4 regions of the uncultured Luteimonas sp. genome follow, and region 4 is predicted to be linked to each of the others. Evidence: riboswitches for the same ligand, from Rfam matches in the RefSeq annotation. Region 4 holds a riboswitch; each other region holds the start of a gene.
The links. A riboswitch is a leader RNA that binds a small molecule or an ion and turns the genes downstream of it on or off. The one in region 4 is predicted to bind cobalamin.
Positions count from the first base shown of each region.

Region 1: it holds a riboswitch for cobalamin, as region 4 does, so the genes downstream of both, btuB (TonB-dependent vitamin B12 receptor) here and btuB (TonB-dependent vitamin B12 receptor) in region 4, are expected to answer to the same signal.
Region 2: it holds a riboswitch for cobalamin, as region 4 does, so the genes downstream of both, Q0863_RS10060 (ribonucleoside-diphosphate reductase subunit alpha) here and btuB (TonB-dependent vitamin B12 receptor) in region 4, are expected to answer to the same signal.
Region 3: it holds a riboswitch for cobalamin, as region 4 does, so the genes downstream of both, metE (5-methyltetrahydropteroyltriglutamate--homocysteine S-methyltransferase) here and btuB (TonB-dependent vitamin B12 receptor) in region 4, are expected to answer to the same signal.

Region 1 is NZ_CANLNF010000008.1:35,038-40,878, forward strand. It holds gene clpB (ATP-dependent chaperone ClpB) at 1-1,818, shown strand, start outside; cobalamin riboswitch at 1,887-2,129, shown strand; gene btuB (TonB-dependent vitamin B12 receptor) at 2,269-4,116, shown strand; gene Q0863_RS15290 (hypothetical protein) at 4,202-4,807, shown strand; gene cobO (cob(I)yrinic acid a,c-diamide adenosyltransferase) at 4,827-5,474, shown strand; gene Q0863_RS15300 (cobyrinate a,c-diamide synthase) at 5,471-5,841, shown strand, end outside.
Region 2 is NZ_CANLNF010000003.1:456,992-462,832, reverse strand. It holds gene Q0863_RS10060 (ribonucleoside-diphosphate reductase subunit alpha) at 1-2,333, opposite strand, end outside; cobalamin riboswitch at 2,589-2,818, opposite strand; gene zapE (cell division protein ZapE) at 3,253-4,407, opposite strand; gene Q0863_RS10050 (alpha/beta hydrolase) at 4,421-5,092, opposite strand; gene Q0863_RS10045 (ExeM/NucH family extracellular endonuclease) at 5,411-5,841, opposite strand, start outside.
Region 3 is NZ_CANLNF010000003.1:464,647-470,487, reverse strand. It holds gene Q0863_RS10100 (fructose bisphosphate aldolase) at 1-116, shown strand, start outside; gene Q0863_RS10095 (nicotinamidase) at 517-1,158, shown strand; gene metE (5-methyltetrahydropteroyltriglutamate--homocysteine S-methyltransferase) at 1,171-3,471, opposite strand; cobalamin riboswitch at 3,601-3,831, opposite strand; gene purU (formyltetrahydrofolate deformylase) at 4,064-4,915, opposite strand; gene Q0863_RS10080 (DUF2789 domain-containing protein) at 5,007-5,264, opposite strand; gene Q0863_RS10075 (thioredoxin family protein) at 5,387-5,737, opposite strand; gene Q0863_RS10070 (flavodoxin) at 5,709-5,841, opposite strand, start outside.
Region 4 is NZ_CANLNF010000003.1:166,194-172,034, forward strand. It holds gene Q0863_RS08775 (efflux RND transporter permease subunit) at 1-414, shown strand, start outside; gene bioD (dethiobiotin synthase) at 540-1,223, opposite strand; gene Q0863_RS08785 (GAF domain-containing protein) at 1,355-1,837, shown strand; gene Q0863_RS08790 (TfoX/Sxy family protein) at 1,834-2,211, shown strand; cobalamin riboswitch at 2,325-2,556, shown strand; gene btuB (TonB-dependent vitamin B12 receptor) at 2,672-4,549, shown strand; gene gph (phosphoglycolate phosphatase) at 4,682-5,383, opposite strand; gene dinB (DNA polymerase IV) at 5,436-5,841, opposite strand, start outside.

The DNA of each region.
Region 1 (5,841 bases), on a different contig from region 4:
GAGGAGCGCCTCAAGGGCGTGCTCAACGACCTGGCCAAGAACGAGGGCCAGATCATCCTGTTCATCGACGAGCTGCACACCATGGTCGGTGCCGGCAAGGCCGACGGCGCCATGGATGCGGGCAACATGCTCAAGCCGGCGCTGGCGCGCGGCGAACTGCACTGCATCGGCGCGACCACGCTCGACGAATACCGCAAGTACGTGGAGAAGGACGCCGCGCTGGAGCGGCGCTTCCAGAAGGTGTTCGTGGGCGAGCCCAGCGTGGAGGACACGATCGCCATCCTGCGCGGGCTCAAGGAGCGCTACGCGGTGCACCACGGCGTGGAGATCACCGATCCGGCGATCGTCGCCGCGGCCACGTTGTCCAACCGCTACATCGCCGACCGCCAGCTGCCGGACAAGGCCATCGACCTGATGGACGAGGCCGCGTCGCGCATCCGCATGGAGATCGACTCCAAGCCGGAGGAACTGGACCGCAAGGAGCGCCGGCTGATCCAGCTCAAGATCCAGCGCGAGGCGCTGAAGAAGGAGAAGGACGCCGAGTCGAAGCAGCGCCTGGCCGACCTGGAAACCGAGATCGAAGGCCTGGAGCGCGACTACAACGACCTCGAGGAAATCTGGAAGGCCGAGAAGGCCACCGTGCAGGGCGCCACGAAGATCAAGGAACAGATCGAGCAGGCGCGGCTGCAGCTCGAGGCCGCGCAGCGCCAGCAGGACTACGCCAGGATGAGCGAAATCCAGTACGGCACGCTGCCGGAGCTGGAGAAGCAGCTCAAGGCGGCGCAGGAGGCCGAGACCACCGGCTTCCAGCTGCTGCAGGACCGGGTGACCGCCGAGGAGATCGCGGAAGTCGTCGCGCGCTGGACCGGCATCCCGGTGTCCAAGATGCTCGAGGGCGAGCGCGAGAAGCTGCTGAAGATGGAAGACGCGCTGCACGGGCGCGTGGTCGGGCAGGACGAGGCGATCAAGGTCGTGTCCGATGCGGTGCGCCGCTCGCGCGCGGGGCTGTCGGATCCCAATCGTCCCAGTGGCTCGTTCCTGTTCCTGGGCCCGACCGGCGTGGGCAAGACCGAGCTGTGCAAGGCGCTGGCGGAATTCCTGTTCGACTCGAGCGATGCGATGGTACGCATCGACATGAGCGAGTTCATGGAGAAACACGCGGTCTCGCGCCTGGTCGGTGCGCCTCCGGGCTATGTCGGCTACGAGGAGGGCGGCTACCTCACCGAGGCGGTGCGGCGCCGGCCCTACAGCGTGATCCTGCTCGACGAGGTCGAGAAGGCGCATCCGGACGTGTTCAACATCCTGCTGCAGGTGCTCGACGACGGCCGCCTGACCGATGGACAGGGGCGCACGGTGGACTTCCGCAACACGGTCATCGTGATGACCTCCAACCTGGGCAGCCAGATGATCCAGGAGCTGTCGGGCGACACGCCGGAAAGCTACACGCAGATGAAGGCCGCGGTGATGGGCGTGGTGCAGGCGCACTTCCGGCCCGAGTTCATCAACCGGCTCGACGACATCGTGGTGTTCCATCCGCTGGACAAGGCGCAGATCAAGTCGATCGCGCGCATCCAGCTGCGCGGACTGGAAAAGCGCCTGGCCGAGCGCGGCATCCGCATCGAGGTCTCCGACAAGGCTTTCGATCTGCTCGGTAACGTCGGCTTCGACCCGGTCTACGGCGCGCGACCGCTTAAGCGCGCGATCCAGCAGCAGCTGGAGAACCCGCTGGCGCAGCAGATCCTGTCGGGCGCCTTCGGCCATGGCGATACCGTGCGGGTGGACGCCGAAGGTGGCAGGCTGGTGTTCGGCAAGACCTGATCGCAGCTGGACAGGGAACGCGGCCTGCCCATCGTGGGAGGCCCTGCTCAACGCGCCGACCTTGCTGGTAGACTGGCGCCGCCTGAGGTGATCGCCGGCCTGGCCGGTGGTTGAAACGGGAATCCGGTGCGACACGTCGTCCAGCGACGACGCGGCAATTCCGGAGCTGCCCCCGCAACGGTAGGCGAGCAAAGGTCCGCATACAGCCACTGTGCTTGACGCATGGGAAGGCGCGGACCGGGAGCGACGGTCGCAACGACACGACGCCCCACTCGCGAGCCCGGAGACCGGCCACGGGTTTCGATTGGCACGCGGTGGGCGCTGTCATGGGGCCCGTGCGCCTGCACGTCGCGCCATGACCACTCCTTGCCGTTTGCCTGGCCCAACGACTCCGCGCGGGCAGGCGCGGTCAAGGAGTTCCCTGTGCAGTTCCCCCGGCATTGCCTTGCCGTGGCCGCGCTTGCGGCCGCGTGCTCCCCACTGTTTCCCGCGCACGCCTCCGGTCCGGTCGCCGCGACCGACCTCGACGAGGTCGTGGTCACCGCCACCCGCACCGCGCGCACCCAGGACCAGTCGCTCGCGGCGGTCAGCGTGATCGACCGCGAGCGCATCGAGCGCCTGCAACCGCCCTCGCTGCCGGCGCTGCTGCGCGGCCTGCCGGGCGTCTCGCTGGCCAACAACGGCGGGCCGGGCAAGTCGACCTCGCTGTACCTGCGCGGCACCGAGTCCGACCACGTGCTGGTGCTGGTCGACGGCGTCAAGATCGGCTCGGCGACCAGCGGCGGCGCCGCGCTGCAGGACATTCCGGTCGAACTGGTCGAGCGGATCGAGATCGTGCGCGGGCCGTTCTCCAGCCTGTACGGCTCGGAGGCGCTCGGCGGCGTGGTGCAGATCTTCACCCGGCGCCCGAAGGGCGCGTTCGCGCCGTACCTGGGCGTCGGCATCGGCAGCGAGCGGACCCGCAACCTGTCGGCCGGCGTCGCCGGTCGCGCCGGCGAAGGCTGGTATTCGCTGGGTGCGGCCCATACCGAAACCGACGGCATCGACGCCTACCGCGGCGACCCGTCGCGCGCCACGCCCGAGCCCTACCTGGACCCCGACCGCGACGGCTACCGCAACAGCTCGGTGACGCTGCAGGGCGGCTACCGCTTCGGCGAGCACTGGGACGCCGAGGCCCGCGTGTTCCGCGCGCAGGCCCACAACGAATACGACGGCAGCCAGAACAACGAGGCCGACAACGTCCAGCAGGTCGTCGCCGCGCGCCTGCGCTACACCGCCGACGGCCCGCTGACGCTGGTGCTCAACGCCGGGCGCAGCGCCGACCTCAGCGATGCCTACATGGACGGCGTCTATTCGAGCACCTTCGACACCCGCCGCGCGGTCGCCTCGCTGCAGGCCGACATCGGCATCGGCGAAGGGCTGCTCAGCGCCGGCCTGGACTGGCAGGGCGACGAGGTCGACAGCACCACCGTCTACACCGTCGACCGCCGCCACAACCGCGCGCTGTTCGCGCAGTGGCAACAGGAGATCGGCAAGCACGCGCTGCAAGCCAGCCTGCGCCGGGACGACAACAGCCAGTTCGGCGGCCGCACCACCGGCAGCGCGCTGTGGGGCTGGGACTTCGCCGATGCGCTGCGGCTGACCGCCAGCTACGGCACCGCGTTCAAGGCGCCGACCTTCAACGAGCTGTACTTCACCGGCTACGGCAACCCCGACCTGCGGCCGGAGACGTCGGACAGCATCGAGCTGGGACTGCGCGGCGAGCACGGCCATGGCGGCTGGGCCATCAATGCCTTCCAGTCGGAGATCGACGACCTGATCGCCTACGACTCGCGCCTGGTCGACGACACGCATCCCTACGGGCAGCCCAACAACATCGACCGCGCCCGCATCCGCGGGCTGGAGCTGGTCGGCCACGCCACGCTGGCCGGGTGGCTGCTGCAGGCCAACGCCTCGTGGCTGAACCCGCGCAACGACAGCAACGGCGCCAGCGCGGGCAACGTCCTGCCGCGCCGCGCACGCCGCACCGCACGGCTGGAGGCGGACCGCGAACTGGGCCGGTTCAGCATCGGCGCCACGGTCAACGCCGCCGGCGAGCGGTTCGACGACCTCGCCAACCGCAAGCGGATGGCCGGCTACGCCACCGTCGACCTGCGCGTGGGCTACGCGCTGGCGCCGCAATGGCAGCTGCGCCTGGGCACCGACAACGTGTTCGACCGCGACTACGAGACCGCGAAGTTCTACCGCCAGCCCGGTCGCAGCTGGCTGCTGAGCCTGCGTTACAGCGGCGGAGGCTGAGCCCGTCGGCGTCGTTGCCGCAGCCCGATCCCGGACTCGACCCCGAGTCGCCGAACCGATCCCGCATCCACTTCCGGAGCCCTCCATGATCAATCCCAGTTCGAACCTTCCGTTCTCTTCCCGCCATGCGCAGACCTGCGTCGCCATCGTGCTGGCGGTCCTGCTGGTGGCCACACGCGGCAACCACGTCGCCAGCATCCACGCCCTGCCCAGCGGCTCGTGGGCGGTGTTCTTCCTGGCCGGTGCGCTGCTGCGCCCGCGCTGGGCGTTCCTGGCGCTGTTCGCGCTGGCGGTGTCGGTCGACTTCGCCAGTCTGACGCTGGAACGCATCGCCGAGACCTGCATGACGCCCGGCTACTGGATGCTGCTGCCGGCCTATGCGCTGCTGTGGGGCGGCGGGCGGCTCTACGCGCGGCTCCACGTCGAGCGGCCGGACACCGTGATGCGGCTGATGGCGGTACTGGCGGCGACCTCGGTGCTGGCCTACCAGTTCTCCGGCGGCGGCCACTACCTGCTGTCGGGAACGCAGCCAGACCCGAGCGTGGCGGAGTACGTGGCACGGATGCTGAAGTACCTGCCGCAGCGGTTGTTCAGCCTGTCGGTCTACGTGGCGGCCGCCGCCGCGATGTACGCGGCATGGCGGGTGGCCGGGCGCGTGGCGGGGGGTTCTGCCCACGCCCGCGGGGCCTGAGCCGGTGGGCGGCGTGCGCGTGGATAGCCCCGACACCGCCGACACTGCGGGCGCGGCCGGCACCCCGGAGCGCCATCGCGAGCGCGCGCAGCGCAAGAAGGAGCTGGTCGACCGGCGGATCGCGCGGGCGACCATCGACCGCGGCGTGGTGGTGGTCAACACCGGCAACGGCAAGGGCAAGAGTTCGTCGGGCTTCGGCATGCTCGCCCGCTCGCTGGGGCACGGCTTCCATTGCGGGGTGGTGCAGTTCATCAAGGGCCGCAGCACCACCGGGGAGGACCTGTTCTTCCGGACCCTGGGAGTCGCATTCGCCGATCGCCTCCGGTACCACGTGATGGGCGAGGGCTTCACCTGGGAAACCCAGGACCGCGATCGCGACATCGCCAGCGCGCAGGCGGCCTGGGCGGTGGCGGCCGGCATGCTGGCCGACGAGACCTGCGACTTCGTGCTGCTGGACGAGCTGAACATCGCGCTGGTCAAGGGCTACGTTGCGGTCGAGCAGGTGCTGGAGGCACTGGCGGCGCGACCACCACGCCAGCACGTGGTGATCACCGGCCGCGGCGCGCCCGCGGCGCTGGTCGAGGCTGCCGACACGGTCACCGAGATGCGCGTGGTCAAGCATGCGTTCAAGGCCGGCATCAAGGCGCAGAAGGGCATTGAGCTGTGACCGGGCAGACCGACGCCACGGGCACCCGCCACTGCCCGGCGCTGCTGGTGTCGGCGCTCGCGTCGGGGCAGGGCAAGACCAGCGTGACCGCCGCCCTGGCCCGCTGGCACCGCCGCCAGGGCCGGCGGGTGCGCGTGTTCAAGACCGGTCCGGACTTCCTTGATCCGATGATCCACGAGCGCGCCAGCGGGGCGCCGGTGCAGCAACTGGACCTGTGGATGTGCGGCGAGGCTGACGTGCGTGCGCGCCTGCATGCCGCCGCCGGCGAGGCCGACCTGATCCTGGTCGAAGGCGTGATGGGGCTGTTCGATGGCGAGCCGTCCAGCGCCGACCTCGCGCAGCGGCTGGGCCTGCCGGTGCTGGCGGT
Region 2 (5,841 bases), 290 kb from region 4:
TTCAGCCCCTCCCGCCACGCCGTCATGTGGAGCTCCAGCAAGGTCGAGGCGCGGATGGTCGAGGGCACGTACAGGTTGAAGCTGATCGCCTGGTCGACGTGGCGCTGGCGGCGCGCGTTCTGGCGTACCGAGGCGAACTGGTCGACCTTGTAGGCGCCCTTCTCGTAGTAGGGCCAGGTGTCGAGCGACAGGCCCGGCGCCGCGACCGGGCGGCGATAGTCCTTCTTCTCCTCGTAGTAGAACGCCGAGTAGATCGGGTCGATCGAAGCGGTGGAGCCGGCGATCTGCGCGGTCGACATGTTCGGTGCCACCGCCAGCAGCCAGCCGTTGCGCACGCCGTTGACCGCCACCTGCGCGGCCAGGTCCAGCCACTGCGGGCTGTTGTAGCCGCGGTCGCGGAAGTACGCGCCGGTATGCCAGTCGCTGCCGCTGAACGCCGGATAGGTGCCCTTCTCCTTCGCCAGGTCCGTGCTCGCCTGGATGGTGAGGTAGTTGATCCGTTCGTACAGCGCGTCGCTGAACTCCTCGGCCGCCGGCTCGTTCCAGTGGATGCCCTTGCGCGCCAGCAGGTGGTGCCAACCGAACGTGCCCAGGCCGATCGCGCGGTACTTGCGGTTGGTGATCGTCGCCTGCGGCACCGGAAGCTCGTTGAGGTCGATCACGTTGTCGAGCATGCGCACCTGGATCGGGACCAGCCGCTCAAGCACGTCGGTGATCAGGTCACCCTGGCCTTCGGGCGGCAGCACGGCGCGGCCGAGGTTGATCGACGACAGGTTGCAGACCACGAAGTCGCCGGCCTGGCGCGTGGTCACGATCTGGTTGCCGGAGATGATTTCCTGCATGAGCTTCGTCGGGCTCATGTTCTGCAGGATCTCGGTGCACAGGTTCGACGAGTACACCATGCCGGCGTGCTTGTTCGGGTTCTTCCGGTTGACCTCGTCGCGGTAGAACATGAACGGGTTGCCGGTCTCCAGCTGGCTGACCATGATCCGCTTGAAGATGTCGATCGCCTTGACCGTCCTGCGGCTGATCCGCTCGTCGGCGACGACCTCTTCGTAGCGCTCGCGGAAGCTGCCCTGGCCGCGGCGCTCGTCGTAGAAGTCCTGCAGGTACCAGCCCTTGATCCGCCGCACCTCGTGCGGGTCGAACAGGTACCACTCGCCGCGACGCTCCACCGCCTCCATGAACAGGTCGGGGATGCACACCGAGGTGAACACGTCGTGCGCGCGCAGGCGCTGGTCGCCGTTGTTGAGGCGAAGGTCGAGGAAGGCCTCGATGTCGCGGTGCCAGATGTCCAGGTACACCGCCACCGCGCCCTTGCGCTGGCCGAGCTGGTCGACCGACACGGCGGTGTTGTTGAGCTGCTTGATCCACGGCACCACGCCGCCCGAGGAGTTGGGCACGCCGCGGATCGACGAGCCGGACGAGCGCACGTAGCCCATGTAGGCGCCCACGCCGCCGCCGCCCTTGGAGACGCGGGCGATGTCGGTATTGGAGTCGTAGATGCCCTGCAGCGAATCGTCGACCGTGTCGATGAAGCACGACGACAGCTGTCCGCCGGTCCTGCCGGCGTTCTGCAGCGTCGGCGTGGCCACGGTCATGTACAGGTTCGACAGCGCCCAGTAGGCCTCGCCCACCAGCTGCATGCGTCGCTCGCGTGGGCGTTCGTGCTGCATCAGGTACAGCGCGATGGTCAGCCAGCGCTCCTGCGGCAGTTCGTAAACGTTGCGCGCATGGTCGGTGGCGAGGTAGCGCGTGGCCAGCAGGTACAGGCCGTTGTAGGCGAATAGCCTGTCGCGCGCCGGATCGATCATCCGGCCCGCCTCGATCAGCTCTTCCTTGGAGTAGGCGCGCAGGATGTCGTTGGAATAGATGTTGCGGTCGGCCAGCGATTCCTGCAGCCCGACATAGGAGCCGTACTTCTGCCCGGCGTCGTAGAAGCGGTTGCGGCCGGCGCGCTTGTACAGGCGGTGCAGGTACAGGCGCGCGGCGAACATCTCCCACTCCGGCGCGGTCACGTCGACGCGGGCCTCGGCCTCGCGGATCAGGTGGTCGGTGAGATCGTCGGCGTTCACCGCGTCCTTGCGCTCGACGAAGCCGAACACGCTGCGCTTGTAGTCGGCGATGTCGAGCTGCGCGAACTCCGCGTGCACGCGGTCGATCGCGCGCTCCAGCCGGGCGCGGTCGTAGGGAATGCGGCGGTTGCCGGCTTCCTTGGTGATCCAGGTCCCGACGTGCCCATCAGCGGTCGCTGCGGTGGCGCCGGCCTCGGTATCGGCCTTCGGCGGCGGGATCGCGTCGTCGCCGTCGACGGCGGGGGCCGGCGCGGCCATGCGGCTGCTGGCGGCGCCGGCCGGCGGCGTGCGTGCAGGGGCGGCCGCGACGGCGTCGTGGGGCTCGTTGGAATGGGGCATGCGTCCTCCGTGGATGGCGCACGGCCGACCTGACCCTCGCAGGCGGGCGTGGCGTTGGAGGCAAGGGTGGACGGGCGGCGTCGCAGGAACGGGGACGCAGCGACGGGCCGCGTCCGGATTCCTGCTTCACCAGCCATCTCCCCCCGGAGATTCCGCGGCCGGCACCGCGCGGCGTGCATGCGCGCGGCTGTCGGCAGGTCTTCGGACTCACGGGTACGGACGCCTTGGCGTCCACCTCCCCCGCCGCTTCCCGGAGCGCAGGCTCCAGTGCTGGTGGCGGGTTCGTTCCCGGTTACCGCTGCGGGGCAGTGCCGGACTGGCCGCGACCCTCGCGGGCGGGCGTCACCGGGCTTCCCTTTTCATCCCTGCGCTGGGCGCAGGGAACCGACGGGCCACAAGATAGTGGGGTCATCCGGAGCGGTCAACCGGAAATGTTGTGGCCTGAACAGGGATTCCTGTGGGAGCGACCCCGGTCGCGAACGCCTCTCGCGCGCAAGCGCGCTCCCACCACGCGAAGGTCGGCGGCCTTGTGCAGGAGCGACCTGGTCGCGAGTGCCCTTCGCGCGCAAGCGCGCTCCCACGGGGCGAGAGTCCTGCAGCTGGCGGTGGGAGTAACCCTGGAAGCGAATGCCCTTCGCGCGCAAGCGCGCTCCCACGGGGTGAGCGTCCTGCAGCCGGCAGTGGGAGCAACCCTGGGCGCGAGTGCCCTTCGCGCGCAAGCGCGCTCCCACGGGGCGAGCGTCTTGCAGCTGGCAGTGGGAGCTTGCAGCTGGCAGTGGGAGCGACCTTGGTCGCGAACGCAGTTCGCGCGCGAGCGCGCTCCCACGGGCCGGGGTCTTCAGCCGCCGCGGTGCTCGCTGGCCAGGTACTCGGCGCTCTGCATCTCGATCAGGCGCGAGGCGGTGCGTTCGAACGCGCCGACCAGGCGCTCGCCGGTGTACAGCGCGTGCGGCGCCGCGTCCGCGGTGCAGACCAGGTTGACCTGGCTGTCGTAGAGCTCGTCGACCAGATGCACGAAGCGGCGCGCGGCGTCGTTGCGCAGGTCGTCCAGGACCGGGATCCCGCCGACCAGCACGGTGTGGAACTCGCGTGCGATCTCGATGTAGTCGGCATTGCCGCGCGGGCCTTCGCACAGCGCCGCGAAGTCGAACCAGGCCATGTCCTTGCAGCGCGCGCGCACCGCGATCCGGCGCCCGTCGATCTCGATGCCGGCGTCGCGGTGGCTGTCGTCGCCGCCCAGCTCGCGCCAGCGCGACTCCAGCCAGGCATGCGCGCCCGGGTCGAGCGGCGCGCGGTAGACCGGCGAGCGGGTCAGCGCGCGCAGCCGGTAGTCGGTGTCGCTGTCCAGGTGCACGACCTGGCAGTGGCGCTGCACCAGCTCGATCGCCGGCAGGAAGCGCGCGCGCTGCAGGCCGTCGCGGTACAGGTCGGGCGGGTCGACGTTGGACGTGGTCACCAGCACGATGCCCTCGGCGAACATGCGCTCCAGCAGCCGCGCCAGGATCATGGCGTCGCCGATGTCGCTGACGAAGAACTCGTCGAGCACCAGCACGCGCATCCGGCGTCGCCATTCGCGCACGATCGTCGCCAGGGGGTCGCGCTCGCCGGCGTGGGCGCGCAGCTGCGCGTGCACGCTGCGCATGAAGCGGTGGAAGTGGGTGCGGCGCTTGCCCGCCGGGCCGCGGGCCGGCGCCGGCTGCGGCAGGGCGCCGCTGGCCAGCGCCGCGCTGCGCACCTCCGGCAGCGGCAGCGCGGCGTAGAACAGGTCGACCAGGAAGGTCTTGCCGCGGCCCACCCCGCCCCACAGGTACAGGCCCTGCGGTGCGTCCTGGGGTTCGCTGCCCAGCAGGCGCGCGAACAGCCCGGTACGCGGCGCCGGCTGCAACAGCGCGGCGTGGATGCGGTCGAGCGCCTGCAGCGCCTCGCGCTGCGCCGGGTCGTCGCTCCAGTCGCCGCGTTCGACGCCGGCGCGGTAGTGCGCCGACGGCGGCATCGCCGCGTCCGCCTCAACCATTGGCGGCAGGCAGGTAGGCGTGCACGCCGTGCTTGATCGCGCCGCGCAGGTCGATCAGCTTGCGGTGGAAGAAGTGGCTGGTGTCGGGCATGCGCACCAGTTCGGCCTGGGCACCGCTCTCCTCCAGCCAGTCGTAGACCGCCTGCGGCTCGACGACCTCGTCGGCCTCGCCCTGGATCACCAGCCAGGGCATGGTCGGCAGGGTGATGGCCTCGAAATCCCAGCGCCCGGCCGGCGGCGCGATCGAGATCAGGAGCGCCGGCCGCAGTTCGGCCGCCGCGCGCAGCGAGACATAGGCGCCGAAGCTGAAACCCGCCAGCCACAGGGTGTCGCCCGGTCGCTGCGCACGCACCCAGGCCGCGACCGCACGCAGGTCGTCGAGCTCGCCGTCGCCGTTGTCGAAGGCGCCCTCGGACTGGCCGGTGCCGCGGAAGTTGAAGCGCACCGTGGTCGCGCCGGACTCGCGCAGGGCGCGCGCGGCCATGGTCACGACCTTGTTGTGCATGGTGCCGCCCTCGGTGGGCAGCGGATGGCAGACGATCGCCACCAGCGGCCGCGCGTCCACGTCGGCCTCGGGCGGATCGACCGCGACCTCGAGCGCGCCCGCCGGCCCCGGCAACAGCAGGGTGCCGCTTTCGGCGGGAAAGTCGGGGAGGATGGCCATGACGTCATGATACCCGGGCCACCCCGTGCGCCCGTCGTGATGCCGGCGGCGCGCCGGCCAGCGGCTGCCGGCCAGGTCGTCCGCAGCGCCGCTGCGCGCATCGGCGCGTCTGGGCACGGCTGGTCCGGGCGAGTCGGCGGACGCTTCCGCCCTTGCCGGGCACGGACTCACCGGCCGCCGCTGCGGCGGCGCCCGCCGGATCGCAGCTGACGGCGCGCACGTCCCCAGGCTGGCGCAACCGCATCGCGCCCCGCGATCCGGGCCCCTGCAATCGGCCCGGATCACGCGCCAACGCGCGGGAGCGTCGGGACCGGCGCCCTACAGGTCCAGTCCCACCAGCAGCGGATCATGGTCGGAGCTGCGCCACGGCAGCGCGACGTCGGCCCCGGCCTCGCGATCGCGGGCGCCGGCCGGCTCGTCGGCATTGCTGTGCCAGATCGCGGCGCCGGCCAGGCGGGCCGCCAGGGACCGGCTGAGCAGCACGTGGTCCAGGCGTCCGGCCATGCCGTCGTACACGAAGCTGTGGCGCCCGGTTGCCGTGGGCGCCAGGGCGTCCACCCAACCCTGGGCGCGCAGCAGGCGCAGCGGTTCTTCCTGCGCATAGGCGTTCAGGTCGCCGACGATCGCGACAAGATCGCTGCCTGATGCGGTCGGATCCGTGTCCAGCCAGCGCCCCAGCAGGCGCGCCGACTCCACCCGCCGCGGATTCCAGCAGGCCTGCCCGTCGCCCTGGTCGGCCTGCTCGCCCT
Region 3 (5,841 bases), 300 kb from region 4:
TCGCCAGCTTCAGCCGCGCGCTGACCGAAGGCCTGAGCGCCCAGCAGGACGACGCCGCCTACAACCAGGCGCTGGACGCCTCGATCGAGTCGATCTACCGCGCCTCGATCGCCTGATCCGATGCGTTCCGGCCCGGGGCGATGCGCCGTGCCGGGCGCCGAGGCGCTCAGCAAGTGGACACTGGACTCCCTCCCCGCCTGCGGGGAGGGAGCAAAGACGTGACCTCGCTGGTGGTTGCGACCAACCGGTGCATCAGCCTGCAGGGCGGTCGCCGCATTGCCTCGATCGCAGCGATGCGGCGGGCGCAGCGGAATGGAATGACGGACCCACGTTCGGCTGTTGCTCCCTCCCCCGCCTGCGGGGGAGGGCCGCGCGCCGAGGCGTTCAGCAAGTGGACGCTGGACTCCCTCCCCCGCCTGCGGGGGAGGGCCGGGGTGGGGGCCCGCCGAAGCCGCGCCAGCCCGCACACGAGGATCCCCCCGATGTCCCTCCAGCCCACACACGAGGATCCCCCCGATGCCCCTCCACCCTGACACCACCGCCTTGCTCGTGATCGACCTGCAGCCGGACTTCATGCCCGGCGGCGCGCTGCCCTGCCACGAGGGCGATGCGGTCGTGCCCGGAATCGCCGACCTGCTGGCATCCGGCGCCTACCGCACCGTGGTCGCCACCCAGGACTGGCATCCGCCCGGGCACGCTTCGTTCGCCTCCAGCCATGCCGGCCGCCGGCCGTTCGAGACGATCGAACTGCACGGCCATCCCCAGGTGCTGTGGCCCGACCACTGCGTGCAGGGCACGCCGGGCGCCGCCCTCGATGCGCGTGTCGACTGGAGCCTGGCCGACCTGATCCTCCGCAAGGGCACCCGCCCGCAGGTGGATTCCTACAGCGCCTTCCGCGAGAACGTCGGTCCGGACGGCCGCCGCCCGCCCACCGGCCTGGCCGGCTGGCTGCGCGAGCGCGGCATCGAGGACGTGCACCTGTGCGGCCTGGCGCGCGACTACTGCGTGCTGTGGTCGGCGCAGGATGCGATCGAGGCGGGCTTGCGCGCGAGCGTCCTGTGGGAGCTCACGCGGCCGGTGACGCCGGAAGGCGATGCACCCACGCGCGCCGCACTCGGCGCGGCGGGTGCATCGGTGGAACAGGTCTCGCCCCCATGAGGGGCATGGACGCTAGGCGGCCGCCTGGTCCAGGCGCAACTCCTTGGCCGCGGCAACCATCGCCTCCAGGGCGGCCGTTGTCTCGGCCCAGCCGCGGGTCTTGAGTCCGCAGTCCGGGTTGACCCAGATCTGGTCGACCGCGAGCACCGACGTGGCCTTGCGGAGCAGGTCGCCCATCTCATCGCGATCGGGAATGCGCGGGGAATGGATGTCGTAGATGCCCGGGCCGATGGCGTTGGGATAGCGGAACTGCGCGAACGCATCCAGCAGCTCCATCCGCGACCGCGAGGTTTCGATCGAGATCACGTCCGCGTCCATTGCGGCGACCGCTTCGATGATGTCGTTGAACTCCGAGTAGCACATGTGGGTGTGGATCTGCGTCCCATCGTCCACCGGCGAAGTCGTGATGCGGAAGCACTCCACGGCCCATTCCAGATACGCGTCCCAGTCCTTGCGCAGCAGCGGCAGGCCCTCGCGCAGCGCGGGTTCGTCGACCTGGATGATGCCGATGCCGGCCGCCTCCAGGTCCGCCACCTCGTCGCGCAGCGCGATCGCGATCTGCCGGCATGTGTCCGCACGCGGCTGGTCGTCGCGCACGAACGACCACTGCAGCACGGTCACCGGGCCGGTCAGCATGCCCTTCATCGGTCGTTGGGTCAGCGACTGGGCGTAGGTCGACCAGCGCACCGTCATCGGCGCGGGGCGCGACACGTCGCCATAGATGATCGGCGGCTTCACGCAGCGCGAGCCGTAGCTCTGGACCCAGCCGTTCCGGGTGAAGGCGAATCCTTCCAGCTGCTCGCCGAAATACTCGACCATGTCGTTGCGTTCGAACTCGCCATGCACCAGCACGTCGATGCCGATCTGCTCCTGTACCTGCACGCAGTGCGCGGTCTGCTGTTCGAGGAACTGGACGTACTGTGACTCGTCCAGCCGGCCGGCCCTGAACGCGGCGCGCGCCTTGCGCACCTCCGGGGTCTGCGGAAACGACCCGATCGTGGTGGTCGGAAACGCCGGCAAGCCATAGCGGCGCTGCTGGAGCGCGCTGCGCTGCGCATATGGGCTCTTGCGGCGCGCATCGTCCGGGGTGAGGGCCTCGACCCTCGCAGCGACCTCGGCCCGGTGGACGCGCCTGGACCGGCGGCGTTGCTGGAGACGCTCGCGTGCGAGCTCGAGGGTCGCGTTTGCCGATGCCAGGCCATTGAGCGCATCGGCCACCACCCGAAGCTCGCCGATCTTCTCCTTCGCGAAGGCAAGCCAGCCGCGAAGTTCCGTCGCCAGTCCGGTTTCGAGGCTCGCGTCGATGGGCACGTGCAGCATCGAACACGAGGACGCCACCTGCAGGCGCTCCTTGCCGAGGCGGTCGGCGGCGCTGCGGGCGAGCAGCACGGCCCGGTCGAGATCGGTGCGCCAGATGTTGCGGCCGTCCACCAGCCCGAGCGACAGCACGCAGTCCTCGCGCAGCGCATCGAGCACCGCATCGAGCACCGCATCCAGCTGCCCGGGGGCACGCACCAGGTCCACGTGCAGCCCCTGCACCGGCAGGGAGGCGGCCCACGGCAGGTTGTGTTCCAGCGTGCCGAAGTAGGTCGCCAGCAGCAGCTTCGGCCCGCCCACATCCGCAAGCGCGCGATAGGCCTCATCGTAGGCGCGTCGCTCCGCATCCCCGAGGTCCAGGACCAGGCAGGGCTCGTCCAGCTGGACCCACTCCGCGCCGGCATCCCGGAGTCGGGCGAGCAGTTGCGCATACGCCGGAAGCAGCGCCGGCAACAGGTCCAGGGGCCGGCTGCCGTCGACGCACTTGGACAGCAGCAGGAAGCTCACCGGTCCCAGCAGCACCGGGCGTGCCCTGGCGCCGGCGTCGCGCGCCTCGATGAACTCCGCGAGCGGCTTGTCGCCGCGCAGGCGGAACGACTGCCCGCGCTCGAGTTCCGGCACCAGGTAGTGGTAGTTGGCGTCGAACCACTTGGTCATCTCCAGGGCGGGCAGGTCGAGGTCGTCGTCCTGCCAGCCACGCGCCATCGAGAAGTACCCGCGCAAGGGGTCCGCATCGAACAGGGGCCTGTAGCGTGCGGGAATCGCGTCGAACAGCACGGCCGTGTCCAGCACGTGGTCGTACAGGGAAAAGTCGTTGCAGGGCACGACATCGGCGCCTGCAGCGTGCTGCAGCTGCCAGTGCCTCAGCCGGAGTGCCCTGGCCTGGTCGTGCAGCTGTCCGGCGGTGGCGTCACCGCGCCAGTAGTCTTCGACGGCCTTCTTCAGTTCGCGTCGCAGGCCGATGCGTGGAAAGCCCAGATTGCATACGGTGGTCATGTACATGTACTCCTCGGTTCGTGGTCGCCCCCTCGGGCGATTCGGAGCCGCGCGGACACACGCGAAGGCACGCGCCTTCGTTCGAAAGGCGCGACCTTCCCGCGCCTCCCACGGGCGCCAGGTCGACGGAGATCGCTCTCCGGCCGAGGCAGGTCTTCGGGCTCGTGGACGCAGGACGGGTCGCGTCCTCCCTACTGTTCGCCGCTTCCCGGGCAATGCCCAGTGCTTCATGGCGAAGGTCGTTTCCACATACCGCTGCGGGGCAGCGCCGGCTTCAACCCATGGCTCCTACCGGCTTCCCTTTCAAACGTATCGCTCTATCAAGATAGAGCGATACGTACCTTGGCGGGCTGGACCTTACGCCGGTGCGCGAGGCGGGTCAAGCGGCCGCGACGCATGCCCTGGGAATCCCGCCGATGTCGTCATCGCGGCGCGCGGAAGCGGGCCGATTCAGATCGGGGCGCCGCGCTGCAGGCAGGTCGCGCGGGTGTCGGCAGCCGGGAAGGCGCCGGGCGCGCCAGGGGAACGGACTCATGCGGCCCGCGCCGGGGCCGCGCACCTGCATCGCGTCAGGGCATCCGGGAACGACGCCTCAGCGGAACACCACCGTCCGATGCCCGTTGAGCAGGATCCGGTGCTCCACGTGCAGCCGCACCGCGCGCGCCAGCACGCGCGATTCGATGTCGCTGCCGATGCGGATCAGCGCCGCCGGGGTCATCGCGTGGTCCACGTGGGCCACGTCCTGTTCGATGATCGGCCCTTCGTCGAGGTCCGGCGTCACGTAGTGCGCGGTGGCGCCGATGATCTTGACCCCACGCGCGTGCGCCTGGTGGTAGGGCTGCGCGCCCTTGAAGCTCGGCAGGAAGCTGTGGTGGATGTTGATCGCGCGCCCGGCCAGCGCTTCGCACAGACGCGGCGACAGGATCTGCATGTAGCGCGCCAGCACCACCAGGTCGATGCGCTCGCGCTCGACCAGTTCCAGGATCCGCTGCTCCTGCGCTACGCGGCTGCCGGCATCGACCGGGAAGTGGTGGAAGGGCACGCCGTAGCTGCCCGCAAGCTGCGCGTAGTCGGCGTGGTTGGACGCCACCGCGGCGATGTCCGCGCGCAGCTGGCGGCTGTGGGTGCGGAACAGCAGGTCGTTGAGGCAGTGGCCCTGCCGGCTCACCAGCACCAGCAGTCGCGCGCGCCGGCGCACGTCGTGCATCGCCCAGTCCATCGCATGCGCGGCGGCCAGCGGTGCGAACGCCTCGCGCACGGCGTCGATGGCGCCGGCGGCCGGGACGTCGAAATGCACGCGCAGGAAGAAGCGTCCGGTCTCGGCATCGCCGAACTGCTGCGCGTCGACGATGTTGCAGCCGTGCTCGAACAGCAGCCCGGAGACGCGATGGACGATGCCGGTGCGGTCGGGGCAGGAGAGGGTGAGGACGTGGTCGCGGGACATTGCGGGCGCTGCGGCGTGCGGGCGCGCGACTATGTCACACGCACCGCGCGCGCGGTAGGTCGGTTGCGGCCGCAACCGTGGCGCTGCGCCGCTACAGGCCGGTCTGGCGCTTCACCGCATCCTCGTGCAGCGATTCGTTGAGCTGGTCGACGATGGTGGTCCATTTCGCGTCGGCACCGATGCTCTCGGCCAGGAACTGGCGCTGGCCGTCGTTCCAGAACGGAGCCTCGTAGACATGCACCGCGCCGGCCAGCTGGTGGGAGGCGATGAAGCCGTCGATGGCGTCCGGATCGGCGTCGAGCCCGAGCTGCTCGAACAGATGGGTCATGCTGGGGGTGGTCTCGTCCACGCGTGGTCCAGGTCAGCGCCGGGTCTCCGGCCAGGCCGGCAGCATCGTCGGGCACGCCGCAACGCGATGTGATCGGGGCGGTGCCTGATCGGCAGCGACCGCGGTGCCGACGGGCGCCCGGCTCATGCCCCCGCCGTCTCGGCCGCCGGCAGCCACAGCTGCAGCGCGCGCAGGATCTGGCCTGGCGCCTGGAAGCCCGGCAGGCGCTTGGCCTCGACGCCCTCGCGGAACAGCGACAGCGTCGGCGTCTGGCGCAGGCCCAGCGAGCGGAAGAAGTCCTCGCCGACCGTCTCCAGCTTCACCTTGAGCAGCATCAGCCCGGCGCAGGCGTCCTCGCCCGCGACTTTCTGCAGCGACATGTCCAGCATCCTGCAGCCGGGGCAGTCGTCCTTGTGGTAATCCACCAGCAGGCGCGGATGCGCTTCGATGGCGGCGTGATAGTCGTCAGGCGACGACGCGTGCAGGGTCAGCATGGCGCGGGCTCTCGATGGAATTGAGGATCAGGTCGGTCCATTCGCGGATCCGGTGCGCGTCGCGTTCGCCATGCGGCATCTGCTCGATCTCCAGGCGCGGCAGG
Region 4 (5,841 bases):
ATGAGCATCAACATCTACACCCAGGTGGGCCTGGTGACCCTGGTGGGGGTGATCTCCAAGCACGGCATCCTGATCGTGGAGTTCGCCAACAAGCTGCAGATCGAGCAGGGCCTGTCCAAGCGCGAGGCGATCGAGGAAGCCACCGCGATCCGCCTGCGCCCGGTGCTGATGACCACCGCCGCGCTGGTGTTCGCGATGATCCCGCTGCTGATCGCCAAGGGCCCGGGCGCGGCCTCGCGGTTCTCGATGGGCACGGTGATCGCCTCGGGCATGACCATCGGCACGATGTTCACCCTGTTCGTGCTGCCGGCGTTCTACCTGTACCTGGCGCGCGACCATGCGCACGAGCCGGCCCATGCCCGGACCGGCGTCGACGATGCGCCGGACGCGGCACCGCGGCCGCAGCACGGCTGAGGAACACGGACCTGGCGCCCCACGGCAGCTGCTGCGTGGGGCGCCTTGCGATGCGACCGGACGCGCGATGGCTTCCTGCCGCGGAATGAGGGCGCGACAGGCGGCGTCGCACCACGTGCGCGCCGCTACCGCGGTCGTGGCGCGAACATTGCCTCGGGCAGGCCCGGCAATGCGCCGGCCGGATCGGCGCCATGCGCCAGCACGCCCAGGCACGGCGCCGGCAGCGCTTCGCGCAGCAGGGCCAGGTAATCGTCGACGCGGTCGAACCCCGGATCGACCCGGTTGCCGATCCAGCCGGCCAGTCGACAGCCATCGGCCGCGATCGCGCCTGCGGTCAGCCGCGCGTGGCTCAGGCAGCCCAGGCGCAGTCCCACGACCAGCAGCACCTCGCCGCCCACCGCGCGCGCCATCGCCGACTGTTCCAGGCCATCGCCCATCGGCGCGAGCCAGCCGCCGGCACCCTCCACCACGACAGCATCGGCGCGCGCCGACAGCCGTGCGAACGCGGCCTGCAGCGGCGTCAACGCCACCGTGATGCCGGCATCGCGTGCGGCCAGTTGCGGCGCGGTCGCGGCCGGCAGCGCGAACGGATTGACGTCCGCGTAGGCGGGCAGTGGATCGCTCGCCGACTGCAGCGCCAGCGCATCGTCGTTGCGCCAGCCGTCGTCGCCGCGTTCGCAGCCGCTGGCCACCGGCTTCATGCCCGCCACGCGCAGGCCGCGCGCGCGCAGCGCGTGCAGCAACGCCACCGAGGCGAAGGTCTTGCCCACGCCGGTGTCGGTGCCGGTGACGAACCAGGCACGGCTCATGCCGTGCCTCCGTCCCGCTGCATGGACATCGACCTCCGCGTCTCGCGCCTGCACGCCAAGGCGGCGACACGATCTGGAACCTGCTTCATCCATCCTCCGGGACGCCAGCCACGCGCTGCTACACTGCCGGCATGTTCACTGCTGCCAGTCTAAGCGGCGACAAGCCGCAGCAATACGCCCAGCTCGCGGACCAGGCACGCGCGCTGCTGCACGGCGAGCGCGACCGAATCGCCAACGCCGCCAACCTCTCGGCGCTGGTCTACCACGCGCTGCCGCAGCTGAACTGGGTCGGCTTCTACTTCTTCGACGGCACCGAGCTGGTGGTCGGGCCGTTCCAGGGCCTGCCGGCCTGCGTGCGCATCCCGCTCGACCGCGGCGTCTGCGGCAAGGCGGCCAGCAGCCGGCAGACCCAGCGCATCGAGGACGTGCACGCCTTCCCCGGCCACATCGCCTGCGACGCGGCTTCGCGCTCGGAACTGGTGGTGCCGCTGGTCCATCGCGGCGAACTGGTCGGCGTGTTCGACCTCGACAGTCCTGAACCCGGCCGTTTCGACGTTGAAGACCAGGAGGGGCTGGAAGCCATCGCCCGCATCTGGGTCGAATCCCTGTCATGAATGCACCGCTGAAGATGCGCAACATCGGTCCGAAATCCGCCGCCTGGCTGCGCCAGGTGGGCCTGCGCACGAACGAGGACCTGGTCGCCGCCGGCCCGGTGGACGCGTTCATGCGCGTCCGGCGCGCCGGATTCAAGCCGAGCCTGAACATGCTCTACGCGCTGGAAGGCGCGATGCAGGACTGCCACTGGCAGGAAGTGCCGGAAGCCCGCCGCGCCGAGCTGGTGGCCGCGGTGGAAGCGGCGACCGCCGAACTGCCGCCGCCGCGCGGGCGCCCGGCCGCCGCGCCGGTGACCACGACGCATCACCAGGAGGAAGGCGCCGGCACTTCGTTCGGGTTCCTCGACGAACCGGCGGGCGACGAGCGCGACTGAGCGCCAGCGGTCGCCACGGTGAAACCGGGGTCAGAGTCGACTTTCCGGCGTGATACAGGCCAGAGTGGGATGTGCGGGAAAGTCGACTCTGACCCCGGTTTCCCCATCCCGTACAATGCCGCCAGCTCCAGGGTGGCCCGCGGACTGTCGTCCAAGGGCTGAAACGGGAAGCCGGTGACGCCGGCGTCGCAGCGCGCGACGCAGCCATTCCGGCACTGCCCCCGCAACGGTAAGCGAGTACGGCCGCCGCATCCGCCACTGTGCACATGCATGGGAAGGCGCGTCGGCCGGGGCGCCATGCCCCACTCGCGAGTCCGGAGACCGGCCATGGAGTCCACTGGTTGCGATGCGGAGGGCGTCGCGGCGTGCCGTGCGCCGTCGCGTGCCGTCCGCCGTCTCCTCCCGCGCAACTCCAACGCCATGCAAGGCGCGCGGGGCGCGCGATGGAGCCGATGTGAAGTTGAACCGCAATTCCCTGACCTTTTCCGTTTCCCTGCTCGCCGCCGCGGTCGCCGCGGCCCTGCCCCTCGTGGCGACCGCCGAATCGGGCCCCGTCGACCTCGACGAGGTCGTGGTCACCGGCACCCGCACCGAGGTGTTGCTGGCCGAGAGCCTGGTACCGGCGCAGGTGCTCGACCGCGAGCAGATCGAGCGCAGCCAGGCGCGCGACCTGATCGGCCTGCTGCGCGGCCGCGCCGGCATCGACGTCGGCAACACCGGCGGCCGCGGCAAGCTCAGCAGCCTGTTCCTGCGCGGCGCCGAATCCGACCACGTGCTGGTGCTGGTCGACGGCATCAAGATGAACTCGGCCACCGCCGGCATGGCCGCGATCCAGGACCTGCCGCTGTCGCAGATCGAGCGGATCGAGATCATCCGCGGCCCGCGCTCGAGCCTGTACGGCTCCGAGGCGATCGGCGGGGTGATCCAGATCTTCACCCGCCGCAGCGATGCCCCCGGCCTGTCGCCGCATCTCACCTTGGGCGCAGGCAGCCACGACAGCCGCGAGATCAGCGCCGGCTTCGACCTGCGCGGGACGCGCGGCTGGCTCGCCGTGCATGGCGGCTACGAGTCCACCGACGGCTTCAACGCCTGCCGCGGCTCCGGCGCGCTGTTCCAGGGCTGCTTCGCCGACGAGCCGGACGACGACGGCTACCGCAACGTCTCGCTGGGCCTGCGCGGCGGAGTCCAGCTGCGCGACGGACTGGAGCTGGAGGGCAACTTCCTGCAGGCCGACGGCGACACCGAGTTCGACGGTTCCTGGACCAACCGCTCCGAAGTCCGCCAGCAGGTGGCCGGGCTGCGCCTTCGCCATGCCCCGCTGGACGGGCGACTCGAACTCAATGCCGCGCTGGCACGCAACCAGGATCGGTCCGACGACTACCAGGGAGACGCACTGCGCAGCGCCTTCGTCACCCGCCGCGACAGCGCCTCGGTGCAGGCCGACCTGCGACTGCGCCCGGGCCACCTGCTCAGCGCCGGCATCGACCATCTGAGCGATCACGTCGACAGTCTCGTGCCCTATACGGTGGACGCCCGCGACAACACCGGCGTGTTCCTCGCCTACGACGGCCGCTTCGGCGCGCAGCGCCTGCAGGCCAGCCTGCGCAACGACGACAACGAACAGTTCGGCAGCCACGTCACCGGCAGCCTGGGCTGGGGCATGGCGCTGGGCGACGGCCTGCGCCTGGCCGCCAGCGCAGGCACCGGATTCAAGGCACCGACCTTCAACGACCTCTACTACCCCGGCTCCGAGAGTCCCTGGCTGCAGCCGGAAACCTCGCGCAGCCTCAACCTGGGCCTGTCGCGCACCACCGCGAGCCACCGCTGGTCGCTGGACGTGTACGAGAGCCGCATCGACGACCTGATCGTGTTCGTGTATCCGCCGCCGGACTTCCTCGGCGTGGGCAGCAACATCGACCAGGCGCGCATCCGCGGCGCGGAACTCACCGTGGGCACGACCCTGGCCGGCTTCGACCTGTCCGCGCAGCTCAGCCATGCCGATCCGCGCGACCGCAGCGCCGGCGTCCACCACGACAACGTGCTGCCGCGGCGCGCACGCACCAGCGGGCGCATCGACATCGACCGCGCGTTCGGTGCGCTGCGTGCCGGCGTCAGCGTGCAGGGCACGGGTGCGCGCTATGACGACGCCGCCAACCGCGTGCGCCTGGGCGGCCATGCCACCGCGGACCTGCGCCTGGAGTACGCGCTGGGCCGCGAGTGGACCGTGGCGGCGCGCGCCAGCAACCTGTTCGACCGCGAGTACGAAACGGTCGCCTGGTACCACCAGCCGGGACGCGAGTACCACCTGACCCTGCGCTGGCGACCGCTGCCGCGCTGAGCCGGCATCCCGTCCGCGGCCCCGCATGCGAACCAGCTGCGGTGGCCGCGGACGATCCGGCGTCATGCGTGGCGCTGGCGGCTCGCGATCCCGGCGCCGAAGCGCGCCCGCAGGCAGGTGGGACGGGCCCGGTCAGCGGCCGGCCGGCGCCTTGACCCGCGCGGACGCGGCGCCACCATGCAGCAGCTCGCGCAGGTCGCCCATCACGCGCCAGGCACCGGCGGCGTCGAGATCGAAATCGCGGCGGTAGCCGTAGTCGACCAGGGCCAGCGGCATCGCCGCCGCGCGCGCCGCCTCGGCATCGGTGCGCGAATCGCCCACCATCAGGCAGTGCCCGGGCACCAGGTCGAAACCTTCGGCGATGTGCAGCAGCGGCCGCGCGTCGGGCTTGCGCTCGGGCAGCGTGTCGCCTCCGACGATGGCCTCGAAGCAGCCGTGCCAGTCGAGTGCGTCGAGCAGCGGCGCGATGAAGCGCGCGGGCTTGTTGGTGCACAGGGCGACGCGCACGCCGTCCGCCTGCAGCGCGCGCATGGCCTCGGCCGCACCCGGATAGGCCACCGCCTGCCGCGGCAGCGATTCGCCGTAGTGCCGCATCAGCAGCGCGTAGGCGGCCTCGAATCCTTCGCCCGCGGGCAGGCTGGCGCCGGCGTGGTCGAGCGCGCGGCGCAGCAGCAGGCGCGCCCCGTCGCCGATCCAGCCGCGCACGGTGGCCTCGTCCTGCGCCGCATGGCCCAGCGCCAGAAGGGTGCGGTTGACCGCTTCGGCGATGCCGCCTGCGCTGTCGATCAGGGTGCCGTCGAGGTCGAACAGCGCGGCGCGGAACGGAAACGTCATGCAGGCACCATCGTCAGCCGGCGGGCCAGTGTATCGGCCCGGCGCGGGCCGGTCAGGCGCAGGACGCGGCCGCGAACAGCTGCGCCTGCACGGCGTGCTCTTCCGGGTCGTGGAAGTTGGACAGGCCCACGCCGACCAGCCGGTAACGGGTGGTCTCGGGCAGCGTCACCCGCGCCATCAGCGCAAGCGCGATCGCGATGAACTCGTCCAGCGAGGCGGGCGGCGCCTCGGGCGTCAGGCTGCGGGTGAGGATGCGGAACTGCGCGGTCTTGAGCTTGAGCACCACGGTGCGGCCGATGCGCGGCGTCTTGCGGGTGGCGTTCCAGGCCTTCTCGGCGATGCGGCGCACGTGCGGGGCCAGTTCATGCAGCGGCAGGTCTTGGGCGAAGGTGTCCTCCGCCGAGATCGACTGGACCGGCTGGTCCGGTTGTACCGGACGCTCGTCGATGCCGCGCGCG